Regions from separate parts of the Fenollaria sporofastidiosus genome, predicted to be linked through region 2. Evidence: predicted binding sites of a transcription regulator. Region 2 holds the regulator's gene; the other holds the start of a gene.
What was found. The regulator HrcA, encoded in region 2, represses chaperone genes, less so after heat shock. The targets are predictions, from matches to a motif close to TGTTAGCACTCNNNNNNNNNGAGTGCTAACA.
Positions count from the first base shown of each region.

Region 1 (11,600 bases), 250 kb from region 2:
TGCCAAGATGTATAAAGCTCATGAGTTTAAACTTCTTAACAGAGAGATTATGTAGACAGAGTAGAGATATTCTTGACTCATATAAAAGATGATATTATAATACAAAGATTGGTCGGCAGGTCAGATGAAGAGGGTACTATTCATTGTAACTGGGGCGAGTCTTGGTGGAGAATAAAAGATTCCATATTGGAACAGATGAAGAGAAAATCAAATTACCAAGGTAAATATTATAAGGAGGATGATTTTATGGTTAAATTAATCTTAGGAGCAAAGGGCGCAGGAAAGACTAAGTGGTTAATCAATGGTGCTAACGATGACATTAAGTCAGGTAACGGCAACATTACGTTCTTAGATGTTGAGGACGAGCACATATTTTCTTTAGATACTAATGTTAGACTTATTAACTTAAGTGACTTTAGTATAAATACTATTGAAAATTCTACGGCTTCTTGCTTGGTATGTTATCAATGGACTTTGACTTAGAAAATCTATATAGACAGTGTTTATAAGATAATCGATATTAAGAAAGATGATTTAAAATGCTTAGTTAAGAATTTGGAAGAAATTTCTGAAAAGCACGATGTAGACATACTTATAAATGTTAACTACTTAGCTGACGAAGTAGATAGTGACTTAAGGAGCTATATAGAAGAAGTTAAATAATTAGAAAGTGGTATTTAATGCTTTATGTAAAGAGGAAGAATCTTTTTGAGGTGTTTTTTGAGAAGAGGCATTCTTTGATCATACAGTTCAACAATGGCGACTTGACTAAGAAGGAATTTCTTAAAGAGAATTTTAATTTCATTACTAGCCTAAACATCAAGCCTTTTATCAAGATAGATTCATTTGAAAAGGGCATGTTTAACTATCAGTATTACAACTCACTTGCGAAGTATTATCTGATGCTTGCAAATGAAATTAAGAATACAAACAAGCACAGAAAGTACTTTGTTGAGTACAAGAACACTGGACTTAGCTTGTATCATCAAAAAGATTTAACAACTATAAGCATACTAAGGCTTGTTGACTTTGAGAATGTTGATGCGTACTACGTTAAAACAAATTCAAAGTTCTTAAATGGAAAGCTTTATGAGATAGTCCTAAGTGACTATAAGGAAGCCATCTTCCATTCAAAAGCTTTGTGGCTTATGGATATATTGAAAGAGAAGAACGTTTTTAGTGAAAAGAAGAAAGAGTCGGTAATAGATTCGTATATAAATAAACTCTACTAGATTTTAGTAGAGTTTATTTTGCTTATTAACTTAGAATAATATTTGCTCTCTTTTATTAAAGAAGGCTTTGTATGCAAGTGAAGTGAATATACTTGTTGTTATACCAACAGTTCCTACTATAGCTATCATTATCGTTACTTGATAGAGTATTGCAGACATTGGATCAGTTCCAGATAGTATCTGACCTGTCATCATACCAGGCAAGAGTACTATACCCATACCGAGCATTGAGTTAAGAGTAGGCAAGATTGAAGAGTTAAATGCTTCACTCGATATTTTTGTTACTGCATCCTTTGGCTTAGCTCCTAGCATAAGAGCAGCCTCTATAGTATCTCTTTGGTCTTTAAATGAATTCTTATACGAATTTATTGCAAGACTCATGCCAGTCATGGTGTTACCTATAAGCATACCGCATATTGTTATGAAATATCTTGGATCATACCAAGGTCTAACTCCCACAACAACAATTATATAATAGAAAATTGATACTAAAGTGGAGCCGATAAAACATAGGGCTATAATCTGTTTTAGTTTAGCGGACTTGACTTTGCTTCTCTTATATACATTAAATATTGCAAAGGCTTGCATAATAAGAAGTATCAAAAGAGTTATCCATGGGCTATCGCTCTTTAGTATGTACTTAAGTAAGTAGCCAGTTATGATTAGCTGAATTGTCATTCTTAGCGAAGCTACTATGATTAAAATTTGATTTGACAGTCCTTTTATCTTGGATATTTAGTAGAAGTACTAATATAAAGGCGAAGGATAGAAGTAACTGTAATGTTGATATTTCTGTTAACATACTAGGCCTCCTTAATACGCGCTGTTTTATTCTCAACTTTAATAATTTGATTAGCAAGGGAGAATAATTTTTCTGAGTGCGACACCATGATTATCTTCTTATTTTCTCTTTAAGATACTTAATTACATTCTCAATAAGATTGCATTCAGTATCATCATCAAGCGATGATGTAGGTTCATCAAAAGATAAACTTCAGAATCCATTGCTAAGACTCTAGCTATAGAAAGCCTTGTTTTTTCGCCGCCAGAGAATTCTTTTGGATTATCGTCAAGTTTTTATCTAACAAGACAATACCAAGAAGTTCATGAAGTTTTTCGTCATCAAGATCAGCTAATTTACTGAATTTTCTTGCTACATTTAAATTATCTCTTACATTACCTTCAAATATAGCAGGGAATTGTGACTGCATAATAACTTTTCTTCTTAGTTCATGTGGCTTATAAGTATTTATGTCATCTGATTTATATAAGATTTCGCCACTGTCTGGACTGATAATATTGTCAAGCATTTTGATGAGTGTAGACTTACCGCTTCCACTAGGTCCTATAATCATAGTAAGACCACTATCATCAATAAGTAAGTGGTCTATGTTTAATATATCTTTAAATTTTATGCCTATTAATTCAAACATTTTATTCCTCCATATAGATAAGTTCTTCATATAATTCATTAAGTTTCTCTTCTATCTCGTTAAGTTTAAAGTTTAAATCGTTAACTCTATCTATATCATCATATATCTGGATTAGCAAGCTCATTATGAATATCGTTTGTGTGCTTTTCAAGTTCAGAAATCTCTTTTCAAGTGCATCTTTCGCTTGTTTTTCTTTCTTTAATCTCTCTTTTTCTTCTCTCTCACGCTTTTTATTAAGCTTGGCTTGAGTCTTAGTTATCTCTTCAGGCTCTTCTAAAAAGGCTTTTTCTTCACGCATACGCTTTTTCTTCTCAATATAGTATTCGTAATCACCTAAGTATTCGTGTATACCATCAGCTTTAAGCTCAAGTATTTTATTTACTACTTTATTTAGAAAATATCTATCGTGGCTAATTACAAGTAAAGTGCCTTCGTAAGAATTAAGAGCTTCTTCCAAAACTTCTTTTGATTCAATATCTAAGTGGTTTGTAGGCTCATCAAGTACGAGGAAGTTTACATCAGAAAGCATTATTTTGCAAAGAGACTCTTGCTTTTCGCCGCCTGATAGTTCATCAATCATCTTGTAAATATCATCGTCAATAAACAAAAACTTCGCAAGCGCTTTTCTCAGTTCAAAGTAAGTAAGGCGAGGGAAGCTGTCCCATATTTCTTCGGCAATAGATTTGTTTACGTCCAGCTTTTCTAACTCTTGATCAAAGTAGCCAACATTAACGTTAGTTCCAAAGCGTATTTCACCAGAGTCATGACTTTCTTCGCCAAGGATAATTTTAAATAAAGTAGACTTACCAATGCCATTAGCACCGATGATACCAACATGTTCACGCTTATATATTAAAGTTTATATCGTTTAAAAGCTTAAAATCGCCAAAACTTTTATTGATATGTTCAACAGCTAAGACATCATTACCAGACTCTACCTTCATCCTAAACTTGAAATTAATCTCACTATCATCATTAACGTCGCTTAATAGCTCAATCTTAGCAAGCATCTTCTCACGAGACTTTGCTTTTATAATGCTTTTTTCAGTAGCGTAGGACCTATACCTTCTGATAATCTCTTTTTGTCTTTCAATTTCTTTTTGCTGATTAATATAAGCTTTCTCTTGAATTGCTTCATTTATCTTTCTTTGCTTGATATATTCTTCATAGCCCATATTGTACTCATGAGTAGTGTGATCCTTTATAAGTATAACCTTATTACAAGTCGCATTTAGAAAATATCTATCGTGGCTAACCATAACTACTGTCCTTGTAAATGAGTTGATGTAGTCTTGAAGGAACTCCATAGAGTCGATATCAAGATGGTTAGTTGGCTCGTCTAAGAAAAGTATGTCAGACTCTTGTATAAGAGCCTTCGCAAGCATTAGTTTAGATTTTTGTCCGCCGCTTAGAGAGTTAAATGCTTGATCAAACTGTTCTTCAGAAAAGCCAAGACCAGTTAAAACCTTTTTTATCTCAGCGTCATATGTATATCCGCCTTTCTTTTCAAAATCTTCAAGAAGAAAAGAGTATCTATCCATATTCTCCTCGCTTGGATCTTTAGCTATGATATCTTCAAAATTTCTTAGTTCATCTTCAAGGTCAATTAGGTGCTTCATCGACTTTTTCATCTCATCATAAACACTTAAATTGCTTCTTATAGTTGTGTTTTGTTCAAGGTAGGCAATCTTAGTGTCCTTAGAAATAAATATATTACCTTCATCATAATTAAGCATGCCAGATAGTATGTTAAGTAGAGTTGACTTACCAGTACCATTCATACCAACTATGGCAACCTTTTCGCCTTCATTTATATTAATAGAAACGTTTTCAAAAATTAACTTGTCAATAAAAACTTTTTTTATATTATTACATGCCAGTACAGTCATAAAAACACCTCGGTTCTATTATAACATAAAAGAAAAAAATATTGCTAAGAAAAACTCTATATGTTATACTATATTTGTTCTAATAATGAAAGGTGTGGACATATGGCTCGTGATATTACAATAAACGCAATAAAAAGATTACCAATATACTATGTGATTTTTGAAGACCTATACGCAAGGGGCGTACATAGGGTCTCTTCGAGTGAGCTATCAGCGTACACTAAGTTTACCGCATCTCAAATCAGAGCTGACTTAAACACTTTTGGTGCTGAGGGCAGACAAGGTTATGGTTATCACGTTGAGACCATATACATGGACTTAAAAGGTGTTCTTGGTCTTGATTATAAAAAGAATTTAATCTTGACTGGTGTTGGCAATATTGGCCAAGCAATAATACAGTCGCGTGAGTTTGAAAGTAGTGGCTTTAAATTCATTGGTCTATTTGATAGCAATCCAAATATGATAGGTCTTAGCTTTAACGGCATCAAGGTAAGAAACATATCTGAACTTGAGAATTTTGCTAAGAATAATATTATTGATATAGGTGTCATAGCTGTTACTAGTAATAGTGCGAGAGATGTTGCTAGGACTTATGAAAAAATTGGTATAAAGGCGATTTGGAACTTTGCTCCGACTGTACTTGATTTAGATAAGGACATCATAGTTGAGAATGTGCCATTATCGGAGAGCTTATTCACACTAAACTATTTACTTAAATGCAAAAACGATGGCACTTTCACAAGTGATGACTATGTTAATAGAGCAAAAGATATTGTATATGATAAAAAATTAGGACTATATAGAGAGTCAAAGAAGAGGGGCAGACCTAGAAAGGAGAGTAATTAATGAAACTAGAATTAATTGACATTAAAAAATCCTTCGCTGGAAAAGAAGTTTTACACGGAATTAACTTAGAGACAAGCTCCGGTAGTTCAACTGCTTTTTTAGGAAGGAACGGTGCTGGTAAGACGACTACCATAAGGATACTTATGGACGTTTTTAAAGCTGATAGCGGAGAGATACTGATTGACGGTGCACCAATTGATAGAAAAGAGATAAAACTTGGATATTTACCTGAAGAGAGGGGTATGTACGCAAAAACTGCCATACTTGATCAGCTTATTTACTTTGGAAGAATAAAAGGACTTTCTAAAAAAGAAAGTCATGATAATGCACTTGAGCTGCTTGAAAAAGTTAAGCTAAGTGAATACAAATCAAAAAATCTTGATACTTTATCAAAGGGTAATCAACAAAAGATACAAATCATACAAACCTTTATAAATAAGCCAGATATCATCATCCTTGATGAGCCATTCTCTGGTCTTGACCCAGTTAACTCACAAATACTTATTGATTTAATCAAAGAAGCTGTTGCTAGTGGTACTTTATTAATATTCTCATCACATCAAATGAGCCATGTTGAAAACTTCTGCGACAATATCGCTCTTATTAAAGATGGCAGCAATGTTTTGACTGGAGATCTTAAAGAAATTAAGAAAAATATGGGCGAGGGAAGATTAAGACTAAGTTTTACAATGATGCTGTAAATTATTTACAAGATATTTTGATATGGTCGGACAAGATAATGTTAAGATTAGTGACAATGAGATAATTGTAAGAACATCTGATAAAGCTAGTGAACTAGCTAATTATGCTATAAGTAAAGATAATTTTAGAGCTATAGCCAAGTATGAGCCAAGTCTTGAAGAGATATTTATAGAAGCGGTAGGTGATAACGATGCTAAATAAGATAAAATTAATTACTTCATTTGAGTTCAAGCAGCTAATAAAAAATAAATCGTATAAGATAACTACTGCGATATTCTTTGTTTTAGCCTTGCTTGCAGCCTTTGCACCAAGACTTATTCAAGGCAATTTATTTAAATCAATCACAAATGAAATGAGTAAGACACAAAAGCTAGGAATAATTATAAATGATGAGAGCGTCGACGAAAGTGAATTAAAATCATTTTTAAGCAATTATGAAGTTCATATATATACTGACGAAGAAAAGCTTAAAGATGATGTACTAAGTAAAGAACTTGATAGAGGTGCAATTATCGATGCTGACTCAATTCAAAAATTTGTATTAAACTCTAAACTTACTGATATGGGCGATAGCTTAGACAGAGTCTTAAATGAATACAGATACAAAAAGCTTATTGAAGCAGAAGGTATTGACTATTCTAAAATAAAATCCTTAGAAGCAAATCAATATCAAATAAATGAAGTCATCTTAGGAAAAGACTCAAAGCAAAACTATTTTATCATCTATATCTTGTTATTCTTGTTATATATGATTATACTAACATATGGTCAAATAACTGCAACATCTGTTGCTAAAGAAAAGAACGACAGAACTATGGAGCTTTTAATCACATCAACTAAACCAAAGTACTTGATATTAAGCAAAGTATTAGCAACAGTATTTAGTGCGGTTCTACAAGTTTCTGCCATATTTATAGGTTTTGGAGTAGGATATATATTCAATAAAGAATTTTGGTCAGGATTATTTAGCATGACAAGCGCACCAATACAAATTTTAGTTATATTTATATTGTTTATGATAGCGGGTTTCTTCTTATATTTATTTATATTTGCTACACTTGGAGCTTTAGTAAACAAGATAGAAGAAGTAAGTCAGTCAATATCGTCAGCAACTATTTTGATAGTACTTGCTTATTTTGGAGCTATATTTGCATTAACTACTGGATGGGAATCTAGTTTTGTTACATTCTTATCATACTTCCCATTAACATCTCCATTTGTCATGTTTATAAGGGCAGGTATGTTAAATATATCAATCGCTGAGGTAGCTATATCATTTGCAATACTTGTAATATCAGCATATTTAATTTATAAATTAGCTTGTGACATATACAGATTAGGTACACTTCAATACGGAAACAGAATGACACTAAAGCAAGCGTTTAAAGTATTAAGAGAGGATAAGAAGAATAAAATAATGAATAAGATAATATTAAAGGGACAGACTAGCTTTGTCCCTTCTCATATATTTGAGTGCGGTCAAGCATTCAGATGGAAAAGCTAGACGAAGAAGCATATAGATTTATATTTAGAGATATGGTTTTAGAAGCACGCTCTATAGATGGTGCTATAGAGATAGTGGGTGATTTTCAGATGAAAATGAAATTTTGAACTATTTTGACTTAAATACTGATTACGATGCGATAAAAGAAAAACTTTCTCTTAACGACGAAGTAATAAGCAAGGCTATTGGCTTTGGTGGCGGTATGAGGATACTTAAGCAAGATCCGTTTGAAACATACATATCATTTATTATAAGTGCTAACAATCAGATAAAGAACATCAAGAACACTATAAAGAAAATTTCTCATATGTATGGAGAAAGACTTAATAATCCATTTGATGATGAGGAGTATTATGCTTTTCCAAGTCCAGCGGCTCTGTCAAATGCAAAAGCAGAAGATATAAAAGAGTATGCAAGAGCAGGGTTTAGATCTGAAAGGATAGTTATTGCATCAAGGATGGTTCAGGAAGGCTTAATTAACTTTGATGAACTTAAAGAGAAGAGTGTAGATGATATTAGAAAAACATTACTAGAAGTTCCAGGCATAGGCGAGAAAGTCTTTCAATGCATATTACTATTTGGCTTAGGCAGAACTGACTCGTTTCCGGTCGACGTTTGGGTTAAGAGAGTCATGGAGGAACTTTACTACGGAGGAGAAGTGAAAAATAAGAAGCTTATACAAGAGGATGGACAAAGAAGATTCGGTGAGCTTTCAGGATACGCACAACAATATCTATTCTATTATATGAGAGAAAATTTTAAAAGATGAAAAAGAAGAGAATAGAACAGATAATAAATAAAATTATTCAATATTTCTATTTAATTCAAATTATGTTATCTTGTATATTTAATATATTGACTACAATATAATAATTGTTAGCACTCAATAGTGACGAGTGCTAACAAACGAATTTATATAAAATTGTAAGGAGGAATAGATTATGAAATTAAGACCATTATCCGATAGGATAGTTATTAAAAAATTAGAAGCAGAAGAAAAAACTAAATCAGGCATTGTACTACCAAGTGCTTCAAAGGAAGCTCCTGTTATGGCAGAAGTTATAGCAATAGGTGCTGATATCACTAATGATGAAAAGAAAGCAAAAGAAATTAAAGTTGGAGATAAAGTTATATTCTCAACATATGCAGGAACTAACGCAAAGATCGATGGAGTAGAATATACTGTATTAAAATTTGCTGACATTGTTGCAGTTGTAGAAGACTAGGAGGTATTACTATGGCAAAAGATATTAAATTCAATGCAGAAGCAAGACATAAAATGGAAGCAGGTATTAATATACTTGCAAACACTGTAAAAGTAACACTAGGACCTAAGGGAAGAAACGTTGTTCTTGATAAGACATTTGGTTCACCACTTATTACTAATGATGGTGTTACTATAGCAAAAGAAATCGAATTAGAAGACAGATTTGAAAATATGGGTGCACAATTATTAAAAGAAGTTGCTACTAAGACAAACGATATAGCTGGTGACGGAACTACTACAGCAACATTACTTGCTCAAGCTATAATCAGAGAAGGACTTAAGAATATAGCTGCAGGTGCTAACCCAATGATACTACAAAATGGTATTAGAAAAGCTGTTGAAAAGACTGTTGAAACTATTAAATCATACTCAAAGAAAGTTGAATCATCAGATGCTATAGCACAAGTTGCTTCAATCTCAGCTGGAGATAAAGAAATTGGTAAACTTATAGCTGATGCTATGGATAAAGTTGGTAATGACGGAGTTATAACAGTAGAAGAATCTAAGTCAATGGGTACAACATTAGAAGTAGTTGAAGGTATGCAATTTGACAGAGGATATGTTTCAAGCTACATGGTAACTGATACTGATAAGATGGTAGCAGAACTTGACAATCCTTATATCTTGATTACTGATAAGAAGATTACAAACATTCAAGAAATACTTCCTGTACTTGAAGAAATCGTTAAACAATCAAAACCATTATTGATAATAGCTGAAGATATTGAAGGCGATGCAATGGCAACACTTGTTGTTAACAAACTTAGAGGAACATTCAACTGTGTTGCAGTTAAAGCTCCAGGTTTTGGTGACAGAAGAAAAGAAATGCTACAAGATATTGCTATCTTAACAGGTGCAAAAGTTATTTCTGAAGAACTAGGTTATGACCTAAAAGAAGCTACAATAGATCTACTTGGTACTGCTCAAAAGGTAAAAGTTGACAAAGAAACAACTGTTATTGTTAATGGAGCAGGAAATAAAGAAGAAATTGAATCTAGAGTTAAACAAATCAAGACTCAATACGAAGCTTCGGATTCTGATTTCGATAGAGAAAAGATGCAAGAAAGATTAGCTAAATTAACTGGTGGCGTTGCAGTTGTTCAAGTTGGTGCAGCTAGTGAAATAGAATTAAAAGAAAGAAAGCTTAGAATCGAAGACGCTTTATCAGCAACTAGAGCAGCTGTTGAAGAAGGTATAGTACCAGGCGGTGGAACAGTTTTAGCTGATTCAATCAAAGCTTTGAAAGCTATAGTTGATGACTTTGAAGGCGACGAAAAGACTGGTGTTAAGATCATACTAAGAGCTCTTGAAGAACCAGTAAGACAAATTGCTGAAAACGCAGGTCTTGAAGGATCAGTTGTAGTTGAAAACGTAATGAACGAAAAAGATGGTATCGGTTTCGACGCGCTTAATAACAAATATGTTGACATGATTAAGTCAGGCATAGTTGACCCAACAAAGGTAACTAGATCAGCTCTTCAAAATGCAGCATCAGTTGCATCAATGATATTAACAACTGAGGCAGCAGTAGCAGACATTCCTAAGGAAGATGCGCCAATGGCTGGAGGCATGCCTGGTGGAATGCCAATGATGTAGACAAAATAAATATAAAAATAACTCATGGCTTAGGCTGTGAGTTATTTTTATGTTTGTATGTATGATAAGATTTTATATATTATCATACATAATTAATCTGACTTATATAATGTCATATACCTTTTGCTTTAGCACTGTTATTCATATACACCTAACAGCACTAACAATAATACTTTAGAACGTTACAAAATGCTAAAATATATTTACATTAAATAATAGATATAGTATAATAACTATGGTACTGGAGGGATTGAAGTGAAAAGAAAACAAATTATTGACACATTGGTAGTTGGCTTTGCATTATTTGCGATGTTTTTAGGAGCAGGAAACCTTATTTTCCCACCAACACTTGGAGCTATATCTGGTGACAAGTGGTTCCTATCAATGATTGGCTTTATGATGACCGGTATAGGACTGCCTATACTTGGAGTTGTAGCTGCAGCTAAAGCTGGAGGAAAGCTAGAAGATGTTGCAGGCAAGGTAAACAAAACATTTTCAATTTTATTTGGCTCATTAATAATGATATGTATAGGACCCTTACTTGCAATACCTAGAACATGCGCCACTACATATGAAATAGCAATACAACCTTTATTTGGTAATGTCAGCCCAATCTTAGTAGCTATAGTATTCTTTGGTTTAACATTATTTTTACATTAAACCAATCAAAAGTAGTAGACAAGATAGGCTCAATATTAACACCAATACTTTTAGTTATTCTATTTACAATAATTATATTATCAATTATAAAACCTATTGGAGTGCCTAAAACACTGGTAGCACTCTTAACTTTGTTAAAGGTTTTAAGGAAGGTTACCAAACAATGGATGCCATAGGATCAATAATTATGGCAACAATAGTTATTAGCAGCGTTAAGAAAAGAGGCTACACAAGCCAAAATGATATGTTCAAGATGACAGTTATCTCTGGGATTATTGCTGCACTTTGCTTAGCTTTTGTTTATGGCGGACTTGTATTCATAGGCGGTACTGGAAGCGAATTTCTTACTATAGATGCTGATAATCCTAACAGAGTCGCTAACTTGATATTTATGGTAAACAAGATTATGGGTCAATACGGTACAATCGCTTTAGCTTTAACCGTTGCTCTTGCGTGTCTTACTACATCTAT
Region 1 is NZ_OW968186.1:1,338,648-1,350,247, reverse strand. It holds gene KO172_RS06625 (hypothetical protein) at 73-483, shown strand; gene KO172_RS06620 (DUF6648 family protein) at 738-1,232, shown strand; gene KO172_RS06615 (ABC transporter permease) at 1,263-1,910, opposite strand; partial or broken gene KO172_RS08250 (hypothetical protein) at 2,157-2,264, opposite strand; gene KO172_RS06610 (ATP-binding cassette domain-containing protein) at 2,252-2,665, opposite strand; gene KO172_RS06605 (ATP-binding cassette domain-containing protein) at 2,667-3,476, opposite strand; gene KO172_RS06600 (ABC-F family ATP-binding cassette domain-containing protein) at 3,511-4,554, opposite strand; gene KO172_RS06595 (redox-sensing transcriptional repressor Rex) at 4,657-5,400, shown strand; gene KO172_RS06590 (ABC transporter ATP-binding protein) at 5,400-6,101, shown strand; gene KO172_RS06585 (DUF4162 domain-containing protein) at 6,124-6,303, shown strand; gene KO172_RS06580 (ABC transporter permease) at 6,293-7,606, shown strand; gene KO172_RS06575 (DNA-3-methyladenine glycosylase family protein) at 7,710-8,375, shown strand; gene KO172_RS06570 (co-chaperone GroES) at 8,548-8,832, shown strand; gene groL (chaperonin GroEL) at 8,844-10,469, shown strand; gene KO172_RS06560 (branched-chain amino acid transport system II carrier protein) at 10,725-11,129, shown strand; gene KO172_RS08245 (branched-chain amino acid transport system II carrier protein) at 11,099-11,305, shown strand; gene KO172_RS06555 (branched-chain amino acid transport system II carrier protein) at 11,317-11,600, shown strand, end outside.
Region 1: the regulator HrcA is predicted to act here: its motif matches at 8,481-8,511, upstream of KO172_RS06570 (co-chaperone GroES).

Region 2 (11,600 bases):
TGTATCAGCTTCAAGAAGTACATATACCCCACCAGCTAGGTCTAGACCAAGGTTAATTGAGTCTTTAGCGCTCTTTATTTTGTATCCAGCAAAGTCAAAGCCAAATACAGCTACTAATCCGAAGCAGGCAATTAAAATGACTGTTATCACAATCTTAAGTGTGCTTAACTTTTTCATTTTGGCCTCCTAATCTAAATTTGCAATAACTGATATTGCACATTCTATTCTTTTTCTTTCTAACTCACAGCCTATTTCAAATACACCGTTAATATCGCCTGTATTGTAGTAAGAGTTAGCATGACAGCCACCTGAGCAGTAGAACTTAGCCCAGCATGTTTGGCAGTCTTTTTTATTAAATACATTAGATTTCTTAAATTCTTCTCTTAATTCAGTTTTTGTAACGCCAGCATAAACGTTGCCAATCTTAAACTGTTCTTCACCTACAAACTGATGACATGGATACAAGTCGCCCTTAGGTGTAACAGCTAGGTATTCACAACCTGCTCCACAACCTACAGCTCTTTTGATTAAGCATGGTCCTTGATCAAGGTCAATCATAAAGTGGAAGAATAGAAATTCATCATCTTCTCTTTTTATCTTGATGTATTCTTTAGATAACTTTTCATACTCTTCTTTGATTCTTTCTACATGTTCTGGTCTTATAGCATAAGACTTCTTTTGATCTGTTACAACAGGTTCCATAGAAGTCTTCTTAAAGCCATTGTTGTAGAAGTCTAATACGTCTTTTGAGAAGTCTAGGTTTTCCGATGTAAACGTACCTCTAATATAGTAGTCTTTGTCTCCTCTTTTATCGACAAATTTCTTTATCTTTGGAACGATTAAATCATATGAGCCCTTACCATTGGTAGTCGGACGCATCGCATCGTTAACGCACTTTCTACCGTCTATACTTAAAACAACGTTTGACATATTCTCATTCAAATAATCAATAACCTCGTCATCTAGCAAGACGCAGTTTGTAGTTAAAGTGAATCTAAAATTCTTATTATATTTTTCTTCTAAGCTTCTTCCGTAAGTAACAAGTTCTTTAACAACCTCAAAGTTCATTAGTGGTTCTCCTCCGAAGAAGTCTACCTCTAAGTTCCTTCTGTTGCCAGAGTTTTGAACTAAAAAGTCTAAAGCTTTCTTACCTACTTCTGTGCTCATAAGTTCTCTTTTACCTTTAAAATCGCCTTGAGAGGCAAAGCAGTACTTGCATCTAAGGTTGCAGTCATGTGAAACATGAAGGCAAAGAGCTTTTACTATGTTGTATTTACTTAAGTCCAATTGAGTAGCCTCTATAGGAGCAGTAAATAACAAATCTTCTTTGTGTAATTCCTCTACTTCTTTAAAAGCAGTTTTAATATCACAAGCTTCATACTTAGTAGATAGCTTCGCTAAAGCTTCGTCAAGTCCAGCTTCCATGTAATCAACTAAGTCATATATAATCTCATCTACTACGTGTACAGCACCACTATAGACATCTAAGATTACATACTTATCGTTTAGATAAAACTTATGTATTAAATTAGTATCGTACATCAAAGTCTATTTATGATTTTTCTTATTTTCGCACTTTTGGTTTCCAACTGTACAAGATGTCTTACAAGCTGATTGACATGAAGTTTGGCATTCACCGCATCCGCCGTGCTTAGCTGTTTTTAATAAGTTTCTTTTGCTTAAAGTTTTTACAAATTTCATAATATCCTCCCTTTATATAAATTGCCGTGATAGTTAATCTCTATCACAAGAAAAAACCGATGCTACTTTGCACCGGCTAGATATTCTTTAACAAGATTTGTAACCAATGATCCGTCTGCCCTGCCTTTAACTTTTGACATAACAGTCTTCATAACTAAGCCAAAGTTTGCTCCTTTGTCTTCAAGTTCTTTGCAAGTATCACTGATTATACTTTTAATCTCTTCTTCAGAAAGTTCCTTTGGTACGTACTCCATAAGAATTTCTATTTCTTTTTGTGTCTGTTCGACTAAATCAGCTCTATGGCCTTGTTCAAATTCAGCCATAGCGCCTTTCTTTTCTTTTATTTGCTTTTGTATAATTGCTATAATGTCTTGATCACTTAGTTCTTTTCTTTGATCAACTTCAACTTGTTTTATAGCTGAGTTAACCATCATGATAGTGTTTTTAATGATTGTATCTTTATTTTTCATAGATTCTATATATCTACTTTTAAGTTCGTTTTTAAGGGACATCATACACCTTCTATCTTTTCAAATAAAATTAAATTAAAACTTTTGATGTTTTTTCCTTCTAGCTGCTTCAGATTTTAATTTACGTCTTACACTTGGTTTTTCATAGTGTTCTCTTTTTCTAACTTCTCCTAAGACGCCTGATCTTGCGCATGATCTTTTGAATCTCTTAAGTGCATTATCAAGTGATTCGTCTTCTCTAACTCTTATTTCTGTCATAGTATCCCTCCCCTCATAAAACAATTACTATCATTTATGACTAAGCTAAAGATATTATACAACAAATCTAAAGTATTTTCAAGGCTTTTTTAATCTTTTTTTGCTATTTTTCTTGATTTAACCTGCAGGCCAATTTAACTTTCTGCCGCCTATTAAGTGCATGTGTAGGTGCTTAACACTTTGTTGTCCATCCTCGCCTGTATTGATAACAAGTCTGTATCCATTAGCAAGGCCCATAGTCTTAGCAATCTCTTTAACCTTAAGCATCATGTGAGAGATTACTTCTTCATCTCCCTCTTTAAGATCGTCAAGGGATGCAATATGTTTCTTAGGTATCATAAGAACATGCACTGGACATGTTGGGTTGATGTCTTTGAAGCATAGCATCATATCGTCTTCATAAATTTTCTCAGAAGGTATAGTGCCTTCTATAATTTTACAAAATAAACAATCCATTAGATCAAATCCTTTCTACTAATATTCCATCTTTATATGTTTCTACCGCTTTAACCTTTAATATTTTATTGTGAAGCTCTTCATCAGTTTTTAGGTAGGCTCTAATGTAATTAGATGTGTAGCCTTCATAGCAATCATCCTTGTTCTCCTCAAACAAAACTTCAAAGTCTTCACCAATAAACTTATTTATAAATATATGTTTTGATGCTTCTTGATAGCCTTCTAAAAGTTCAGCTCTGTCTTTTTTAACGCTCTCAGGCACTTGGCCTTCCATGTCATAAGCTTTTGTACCCTTACGCCTTGAGTATCTAAATACATGAACCTTTAAAAAATTTACTTTTTTAACTATGTCTATGGACTCCTTAAAATCATCGTCATCTTCCCCAGGAAAACCAACTATGATGTCTGTAGTTATGGATGAATCTGGCATAGCCTTATATATCTTTGTAGTGTTTTCAATGTAGTCTTCTCGTGTGTACTTTCTGTTCATAAGCTTAAGTATTTTGTTTGAGCCGCTTTGAAGTGATAAGTGAAACTGATGCTGCAAATGTTTAAGCCTAGCAAGCCTCTCTACTGTTTCGTCTTTCAACAGTTTTGGCTGTATTGAACCAAGTCTTACTCTTTCTACACCTGGGACTTCATCTATCATCTCTAATAGTTTTATTAGATCGATATCATCATCTTCGTAATCAGTAATCTGTATACCTGTAATAACGAATTCTTTATATCCATCACTAGCTAATGAAGTAATCTCTTTTATTATGCTAGAAGCATCTCTTGAACGAACTCTGCCCCTTGCATATGGTATTATACAATATGAGCAAAAATTGTTGCAGCCGTCCTCTATCTTGATAAAGGCTCTAGTACTATCGAAATTTTTATCAAAGAGAAGCTCCTCGTAGTTTTTGTCAATATTATCCTCGACATAATTTTTCTTTACTCCAAGATCTAAGTACTCTTCTAGATAATCTACTATCTTGTTTCTGCCTTGTGTGCCGACTATGATGTCAGCTATATCCATCTCTTCAATCTCTTTAGAGTTGATTTGGCTGTAGCAGCCACAAATTATTACTATAGCGTCAGGATTCTTCTTCTTGACCTTTGATATCATCTGTCTCGACTTTGAGTCCGATTTGTTTGTAACAGTGCATGTATTAATTACGTAAACATCTATATCATCAAAGTCTTCCTTAACCTCATAACCTCTTTGCTCAAAGGAATTTTTTATCGCTTGTGCCTCATATAAATTTACCTTGCAGCCCAAGTTTTGTACATAAACCTTCATCATAAAAGACCACTTCCGTTGTATTCATAGTAAAGCATAGTAAGGAGTGCTATTGGTGCTGTCTCTGCTCTGAGTATTCTTTTGCCCATGCTAATGGATTTGTAGCCGCATCTCTTAAGCTCATCAACTTCACTTATGTCGAAGCCGCCCTCAGGTCCTACAATGATGGCGATATTTTTTTTATCTTTGATTTCAAAATCCTTTATGCTATGTTCAATTTCATCTTCATACGCGATTAAAACAAGATCAAAACTATCTAAAATTTCTTTTGCTTCATCAAACTTTATCGCGTCAGCTACGCTTGGTATAAACTCTCTTTTTGACTGCATAGCTGCCGCCTTAGCGATGTTTTTATACCTCTCTAGTTTTTTATCTTTGATATCCTTTTTCTTGACAATAGACCTCTTAGTTTCGATAGGAACTATCGAGTAAACACCCATCTCTATAGCCTTTTGAATGATAAAGTCCATCTTGTCAGACTTTACCAGAGATTGAAATAAAGTTATTTTTATATTGGGTTCATATTGTTCCTTTATCTCTGAAATTATTTTTAGAGATAATTCGTCCTTTGCATATGAGTTTAGTATAGCTATATAACCACTACCATCAATATAAACTTCAACCTCTTCGTCATCTTTTATCCTTAAGACATCCTTAAAGTGCTTTATATCTTCTTTTACTAAGTATAAAAGGTCCCCAGCCTTTCTTTGTGCGAAAAATCTATGCATGTTTAGCTACGATTGAAGTCCATTCATTTTGGTCTTCTACATCTATTATGTCAAAGCCATTAGCTTCAAGTGAATCGATAACCATGGCTGACTTCACTTTTAATATTCCTGAAGATATAAAAATTCCGTCCTTGTTTAAAAACTTGTTTAGATCTCCTGTCATTGTAACTATGACTTCTGCAAGTATATTTGAAACTACTATATCATACTTGTCCTTAACCTTTGAAAGTAGATCTCCAACTATGAAGTTTACATTTGTAACCTCGTTTAGCTTTTTATTTTCGTTAGCAATGTAGACGCTCATTGGATCTATATCAACACCTAGAGCTTCGCTTGCACCTAGCTTTGATGCTGCGATTGATAGTATGCCGCTTCCTGTACCTATGTCAAGAACTTTCATGTGAGGCTTCATATACTCCTCAAGCTTCTTTATGCATAAAGCTGTTGTTTCGTGTGAGCCAGTTCCAAATGCCATGCCTGGCTCTAATTTAATGATCTCTTCTCCATCTTTCTTTTCATACTTTTCCCATGTTGGAACTATGACTATAGTTTTGTTTGGCTTTAAAATCTTAAAGAATTTTTTCCAATTGTTTTGCCAATCACTGTCGTCAATAATTTCCTTAGTAAATTCTCCTCCAAGCTCTTCAATATGAGCCTTAATCTTAGCTTCTCTCTCGTCGTTGTCAGAAATGTCATCTAAGTAGATGGTAAATCTTATATAACCTTGTTCTAATTTTATTAGGTCGTCATCATATAAGTCCCAAGCATTTTGTCTTTCTTGGAATATCTTTAAATCGTCTGGATCTTCTATAGCCATGTTGTCAATACCAAGGTCAGATAAGAAAATTTCGACCCTTTCTTCATATTCTTTTTTAAATTTTAATTTAATTTCTCTATAATTCATTTTAACTCCTATAGCTTTTCTTTTATTTTTTCAAAAAATGATTTTTTCTTAGGCTCATAATCAAAATTCATATCCTTAAAGTGCTTTATTAAGGATTCTTTTTGTTCATTAGTCAAATTCTTTGGCACATCAACCTTGACTACAACATATAAATCGCATCTATAGTTTTTGTGAAGTGGATATAAACCCTTGCCCGCAATTTTAAACTTCGTATGACTTTGAGTTCCTTCAGGTATATTAAGCTTCACCTTGCCATCAAGCGTATCGACTTCAATCTGATCACCTAAAACTGCTTGCAAATAATTTATGCTAACGCTTGTATATAAATCATCGCCGCTTCTTTTAAATTTTTTGTTCTCTCTTATGTCGATGTAAACGTTTAGGTCGCCATTTGGTCCGCCATTCTTGCCAACGCTACCTTCGCCTCTTATGCTGATAACGCTGTCTTCACGAACACCCTTTGGCACATTGACAATAATCTTTTTCTTTTTCTTTTCAGTACCATTGCCATGGCAGTGTGGACACTCCTCAGTAATTATCTCTCCTGTTCCGTGGCAGTCGGGGCACACATCACTTTGAATGAAGACTCCAAATGCCGTTCTCTTCTCTTTTCTAATAGTGCCTCTACCAGAGCATGTCGTACATGTCTTCTTACTGTCCTTATCCTTTGCTCCGCTTCCGTGACATTGTGAGCACTCTTCTACTCTGTCTATCTCTATCTCTCTTTGAGTACCATTGAGAACATCTTCTAGTTCTATAGTAAGGTTATACCTAACGTCCTCTCCATACATAGGCCTTTTACTTTGTGCAGCTGATGATGAAAAGCCTCCGAAGCCGCCGCCAAATATATCAAAGATGTCTCCAAATATATCATCAGAGAAGCCTCCATATCCACCAGCACCCGCTCCAGCATTTTGAAACATCGACTCGCCATATGTATCATACTGTTTTCTCTTCTCAGCATTACCCAAGACTTCATAAGCAGCAGATATCTCCTTAAACCTTGCTTCAGCTTCTTTGTCTCCAGGATTAAGGTCTGGATGATACTTCTTTGCAAGCTTTCTATATTGAGTTTTTATCTCTGCTTCAGTCGCAGTTGACTCTATCTCTAAAACTTCGTATAAATCTTTCAAAACTTACACCCTTTCTAAATGTAAAATACTTATCATATACATTATATTATACCAAATATACGTGAAAAATAAAAGTATATGCTTCGCTTTATGTAAAAAAAAAGAAGAATGAAGCTGATCTCCATTCTTCTTAATCTAAATCTAATAAATCTTATTTATCTTCGTCAACAACTTCATAGTCACCATCAACTACATCGTCATCGCCTTTATGTTCTTCAGAGCCTTGTGCACCTGCTTGTGGGCCAGCTGCACCTGCCTGTGCATTTTGTTTATATAGCTTTTCAGAAACTTTGTAGAAGGCTTGTGTTAGATCTTCTGTCTTCTTCTTCATATCATCGTAGTCTGAGCCTTCACTTGCTTTCTTAAGGTCAGCAAGTTTTGCTTCGATGTCTTTCTTTTCATCGTCAGAGATTTTACCTTCAAGGTCCTTCATAAGTTTTTCTGTTTGATATATCATTTGATCTGCGTTGTTCTTTACTTCGATATTTTCTTTTTTCTTCTTATCTTGTTGAGCAAACTCTTCTGCTTCTTTAACTTTTTTATCTATGTCTTCTTTTGATAAGTTAGATGAAGCTGTGATAGTAATCTTTTGTTCCTTGCCTGTACCTAAGTCCTTAGCTGATACATTAACAATACCGTTAGCGTCGATATCGAATGTTACTTCGATTTGAGGAATTCCTCTTGGTGCTGGTGCTATACCTTCTAGTTGGAAGCGTCCAAGTGTTGTATTGTCAGCTGCCATCTCTCTTTCACCTTGAAGCACGTGTATATCAACTGAAGTTTGTGAGTCAGATGCTGTTGTGAATATTTGTGACTTTCTTGTAGGTATAGTTGTGTTTCTTTCAATAAGTCTTGTAGTAACTCCACCTAATGTTTCTAGTCCAAGTGATAGTGGTGTAACGTCTAGTAACAATAAGTCTTTTACTTCACCTGTTAATACTCCACCTTGTATAGATGCACCGATAGCAACACATTCATCTGGGTTGATGTCCTTTTGTGGATCTTTGCCGATGATTTGTTTAACTGCTTCTTGTACAGCTGGGATTCTTGTTGAACCACCAACTAGTAATACTTTGTCGATGTCTTTTGCATCAATACCTGCGTCTTTGATAGCCATTCTAACTGGCTCAGTTGTTTTTTCGACTAAGTCGTGAGTAAGTTCATTGAACTTAGCTCTTGTTAAGTCCATGTTCAAGTGAAGTGGACCAGCTGCTGTAGCAGAGATAAATGGCAAGTTAATGTTTGTTGTCATTGTAGTAGAAAGCTCTTTCTTAGCTTTTTCTGCTGCTTCTTTTAATCTTTGTAAGCTCATCTTGTCTTGAGTTAAGTCAACGCCATTTTCCTTTTTAAAGTTGTCTGCGATATAATTTATAATTCTTTGGTCGAAGTCATCTCCACCAAGTTTGTTATTACCTCTTGTAGCAAGTACTTCAAATACACCGTCGCCTACTTCTAGTATTGAAACGTCGAATGTACCACCGCCAAGGTCATATACCATAATCTTGTGTTGACCGTGTTCTTTGTCCATGCCATAAGCAAGTGCTGCTGCTGTTGGCTCGTTAATAATTCTCTTTACTTCAAGACCTGCGATCTTGCCAGCATCCTTAGTAGCTTGTCTTTGAGCGTCTGTAAAGTATGCAGGAACAGTGATAACTGCTTCTGTAACTTTTTCTCCCAAGTAGCTTTCTGCGTCTGATTTTAATTTTTGTAATATCATTGCTGATATATCTTGTGGTGTATAATCTTTTCCGTCTATGTCAATCTTGTAGTTACTACCCATCTCTCTTTTGATTGATGATATAGTTCTGTCTGGATTTGTTATAGCTTGTCTTTTAGCTGTTTCTCCTACTAATCTTTCTCCGTCTTTTGTGAATGCAACAACTGATGGAGTAGTTCTGTTACCTTCTACGTTAGGAATGATTATAGCTTCTCCACCTTCCATTACTGATACACAAGAGTTTGTTGTACCTAAGTCAATACCAATTATTTTTCCCATAATATATTTCCTCCTTAATAATTTTTTTATTTATTTACAATAACCATGGCATGGCGAATAACCTTGCCATTGTACTCATAACCTTTTTGTAATACTTCTATGATTTGATTTTCTTTATACTCATCGTTGTGGCCCATAGATACCGCTTGATGAAAATCTGGATTGAAGTCCTCGCCTAGTGCCTTTAATTCAACTATGCCCTTTGCTTTAAGAGCATCCTTAAGTCCTTCATAGATAAGTACCATACCTTCCTTAAAAGAACCACTCTCGCTGTCATGCTCCAAGGCTCTCTCGAAGTTATCAATGACAGGTAGTATTTGATTTGCGATGCTAACAACGCCTATCGATACAAGGTCGTCCTTCTCTTTCTCAACTCTCTTTTTATAGTTTTGAAAGTCCGCTTGTAGTCTTACAAGCTTTGTTTGCATGTCGTTTATCTCATTTGCTAAGCCGTCTTGATCTTCACTAGTCTCTTTTTCTTCGCTAGCTTCTTCATTTATAAGCTTTTCATTATCCATATCTTCATTAATACTTTTATCTTTCTTCATCTAATCCCTCCTAAAATAAATCATCCATATGAAAATCATCAAATATAGAAAGAACTTTTTTGTAGTCAATTCTCATTGGAGCTATTAATCCAAAAGTAACTTCATTATCTAAGATGTTTACGTTCTTTAAAACTAGGGCAATGTTGTTGAAGATATCTATATCATTTTCATTGCCTATCTTGATAACAAGATCCTTATCCAAATTTTCACTCTCAAGCAAATCTAGTAGACCTCTTTTATCTTCGAGAAGCTCTATAAGCTCTTTAGCCTTATCAAAGTCTGCATACTCTGGATAGTTTAAAATCTTATTTATCCCTTCAAGGAATATGCTGTTCATATTATTTGCCTTGTCTTCTTGTGAAAACTTTTCCAAAACACTCTCTAGAATGTCTCTATACTTAAGAAGGCTTTCCTTTTCATATTTTAAAGAATCGAAATCAACCGAGTCAATCGACTTACCAGCTAAATTCTTATTTAAAATATCCTTAAAGTACTGTAGCTCTTCTTCGTTTATATCTTCATTAAGTGTTATCAGTGTCTTATCTATAGCAAAGTTTTCATATACAAAGATGGCAAGTATTTTTTTATCGTCGACTTTTAAAAGCTCTAAGCTCTTAAGCTTTGTAGCACCGCTCTTTCTTATATAGGCTAGCGATGTAAAGTCTGTTAAGCTTGATAAAACTTTTGACATCTTTCCTATCATACTATCTAAGTTCTTCGACTTATCCTTTATATCATCTAAGAAAAATTTCTTCTCTGATGAAGATAAGTTTTCAAAGTCTTGCTTAAGCACCATGTCGACGTATAGTCTATACGCTTTTTGTGATGGCACCCTTCCACTAGAAAGATGAGTTTTGATTAAGTAGCCCGCTTCCTCAAGGTCTTGCATCTCGTTACGAATAGTTGCCGAGCTAAGACCAATGGACTCGTCTTTTGCAACAAGTCTCGAGCCAACCGGTTCACCTGTTTCATTGTATGAGCTGATTATAGCTTTTAAAATCTTTAATTTTCTCTCATCCAATTGATCACCTTCCATCATTTTTGTTAGCACTCTTACCTAGTGAGTGCTAACTCTATTTCTATTATACCCAATAAAATAAAAAAATCAAGCTTTTTTGAAAAATATTTACTTTTTTTTAAAATTTTTATTCAAAAAGCCTTATAAATATAAAAAAGGCGATATTATCATCGCCTTCTATATAGTAATCTATTGTTTATTATTAAGCTCGTCATTAATCTCTGATAAAAATTCTTTCATAAACTTATCTCTTTGATCAGCGAGCCTTTTTGCTTGATCCGTATTCATCATATCCTTTAATAGTAAAAGCTTCTCGTCGAAGTGTTTTAGTGAGTCCTCTATGCCACGCTTATGCCTTCCGCTATACATAAAGGTCCTCGCTATGCCAACTGCACCTATCGCGTCAAGCCTGTCTGCATCTTGCACTATACACGCTTCAAGAGTCTTTGGTTTAGCACCCTTGTTCTTTGTGAATGAAACTGAGTTAATAATCTCTACAATATCTTCTATCGCCTCGACATCAAAATTATTATCACTTAAAAATTTTCTTGCGTTTTCATTGTGCTTATTATTAAATAGCTTATGATCGTCCACGTCATGTAGAAGAGCTCCTAAATCTACGTAGAGCTCATTGCATTTATAAGCCGCCCTTATCATAGAAGCGTTCCTATACACTCTTAGGCTGTGATCAGCGCCGTGGCCGTCTGAGTTGCCACTAAAAATATTATCTAGATACTCAATTGCTCTTTTAATTATCTCGTCCATAGCCTCTCCTTATACAAAAAGTATTTCCACTTGGTTTGCAAGGTCCCTACCAAGCTCTGTGTAAAAGTATCTTCCGCCATCTTTTTTAAGTAGCTTTTCGTTCATTGCCTTAGTTAATTCTTCCTTATATATATCTTCAAAGTCTATATCGTATTTTTTATTGATTTCATTTATGATTATACCTTCGTTAGTCCTTAGCTTAAAAATTATATACTCACTTATCTTATCTTTTTTACTTAAGTCTTCTTCGTCGTGATAAATATTTTTCTTCACATCGTCAAAGTACTCGTTAAATGTATCCAAATTAAAAAATCTTTTGTCCTTAATAAGTGAGTGAG
Region 2 is NZ_OW968186.1:1,092,036-1,103,635, reverse strand. It holds gene secD (protein translocase subunit SecD) at 1-177, opposite strand, end outside; gene scfB (thioether cross-link-forming SCIFF peptide maturase) at 187-1,542, opposite strand; gene scfA (six-cysteine ranthipeptide SCIFF) at 1,549-1,701, opposite strand; gene KO172_RS05315 (GatB/YqeY domain-containing protein) at 1,764-2,171, opposite strand; gene rpsU (30S ribosomal protein S21) at 2,247-2,429, opposite strand; gene KO172_RS05305 (histidine triad nucleotide-binding protein) at 2,547-2,885, opposite strand; gene mtaB (tRNA (N(6)-L-threonylcarbamoyladenosine(37)-C(2))-methylthiotransferase MtaB) at 2,890-4,173, opposite strand; gene KO172_RS05295 (RsmE family RNA methyltransferase) at 4,170-4,898, opposite strand; gene prmA (50S ribosomal protein L11 methyltransferase) at 4,891-5,802, opposite strand; gene dnaJ (molecular chaperone DnaJ) at 5,811-6,935, opposite strand; gene dnaK (molecular chaperone DnaK) at 7,087-8,931, opposite strand; gene grpE (nucleotide exchange factor GrpE) at 8,958-9,479, opposite strand; gene hrcA (heat-inducible transcriptional repressor HrcA) at 9,490-10,518, opposite strand; gene KO172_RS05265 (HD domain-containing protein) at 10,687-11,262, opposite strand; gene hemW (radical SAM family heme chaperone HemW) at 11,272-11,600, opposite strand, start outside.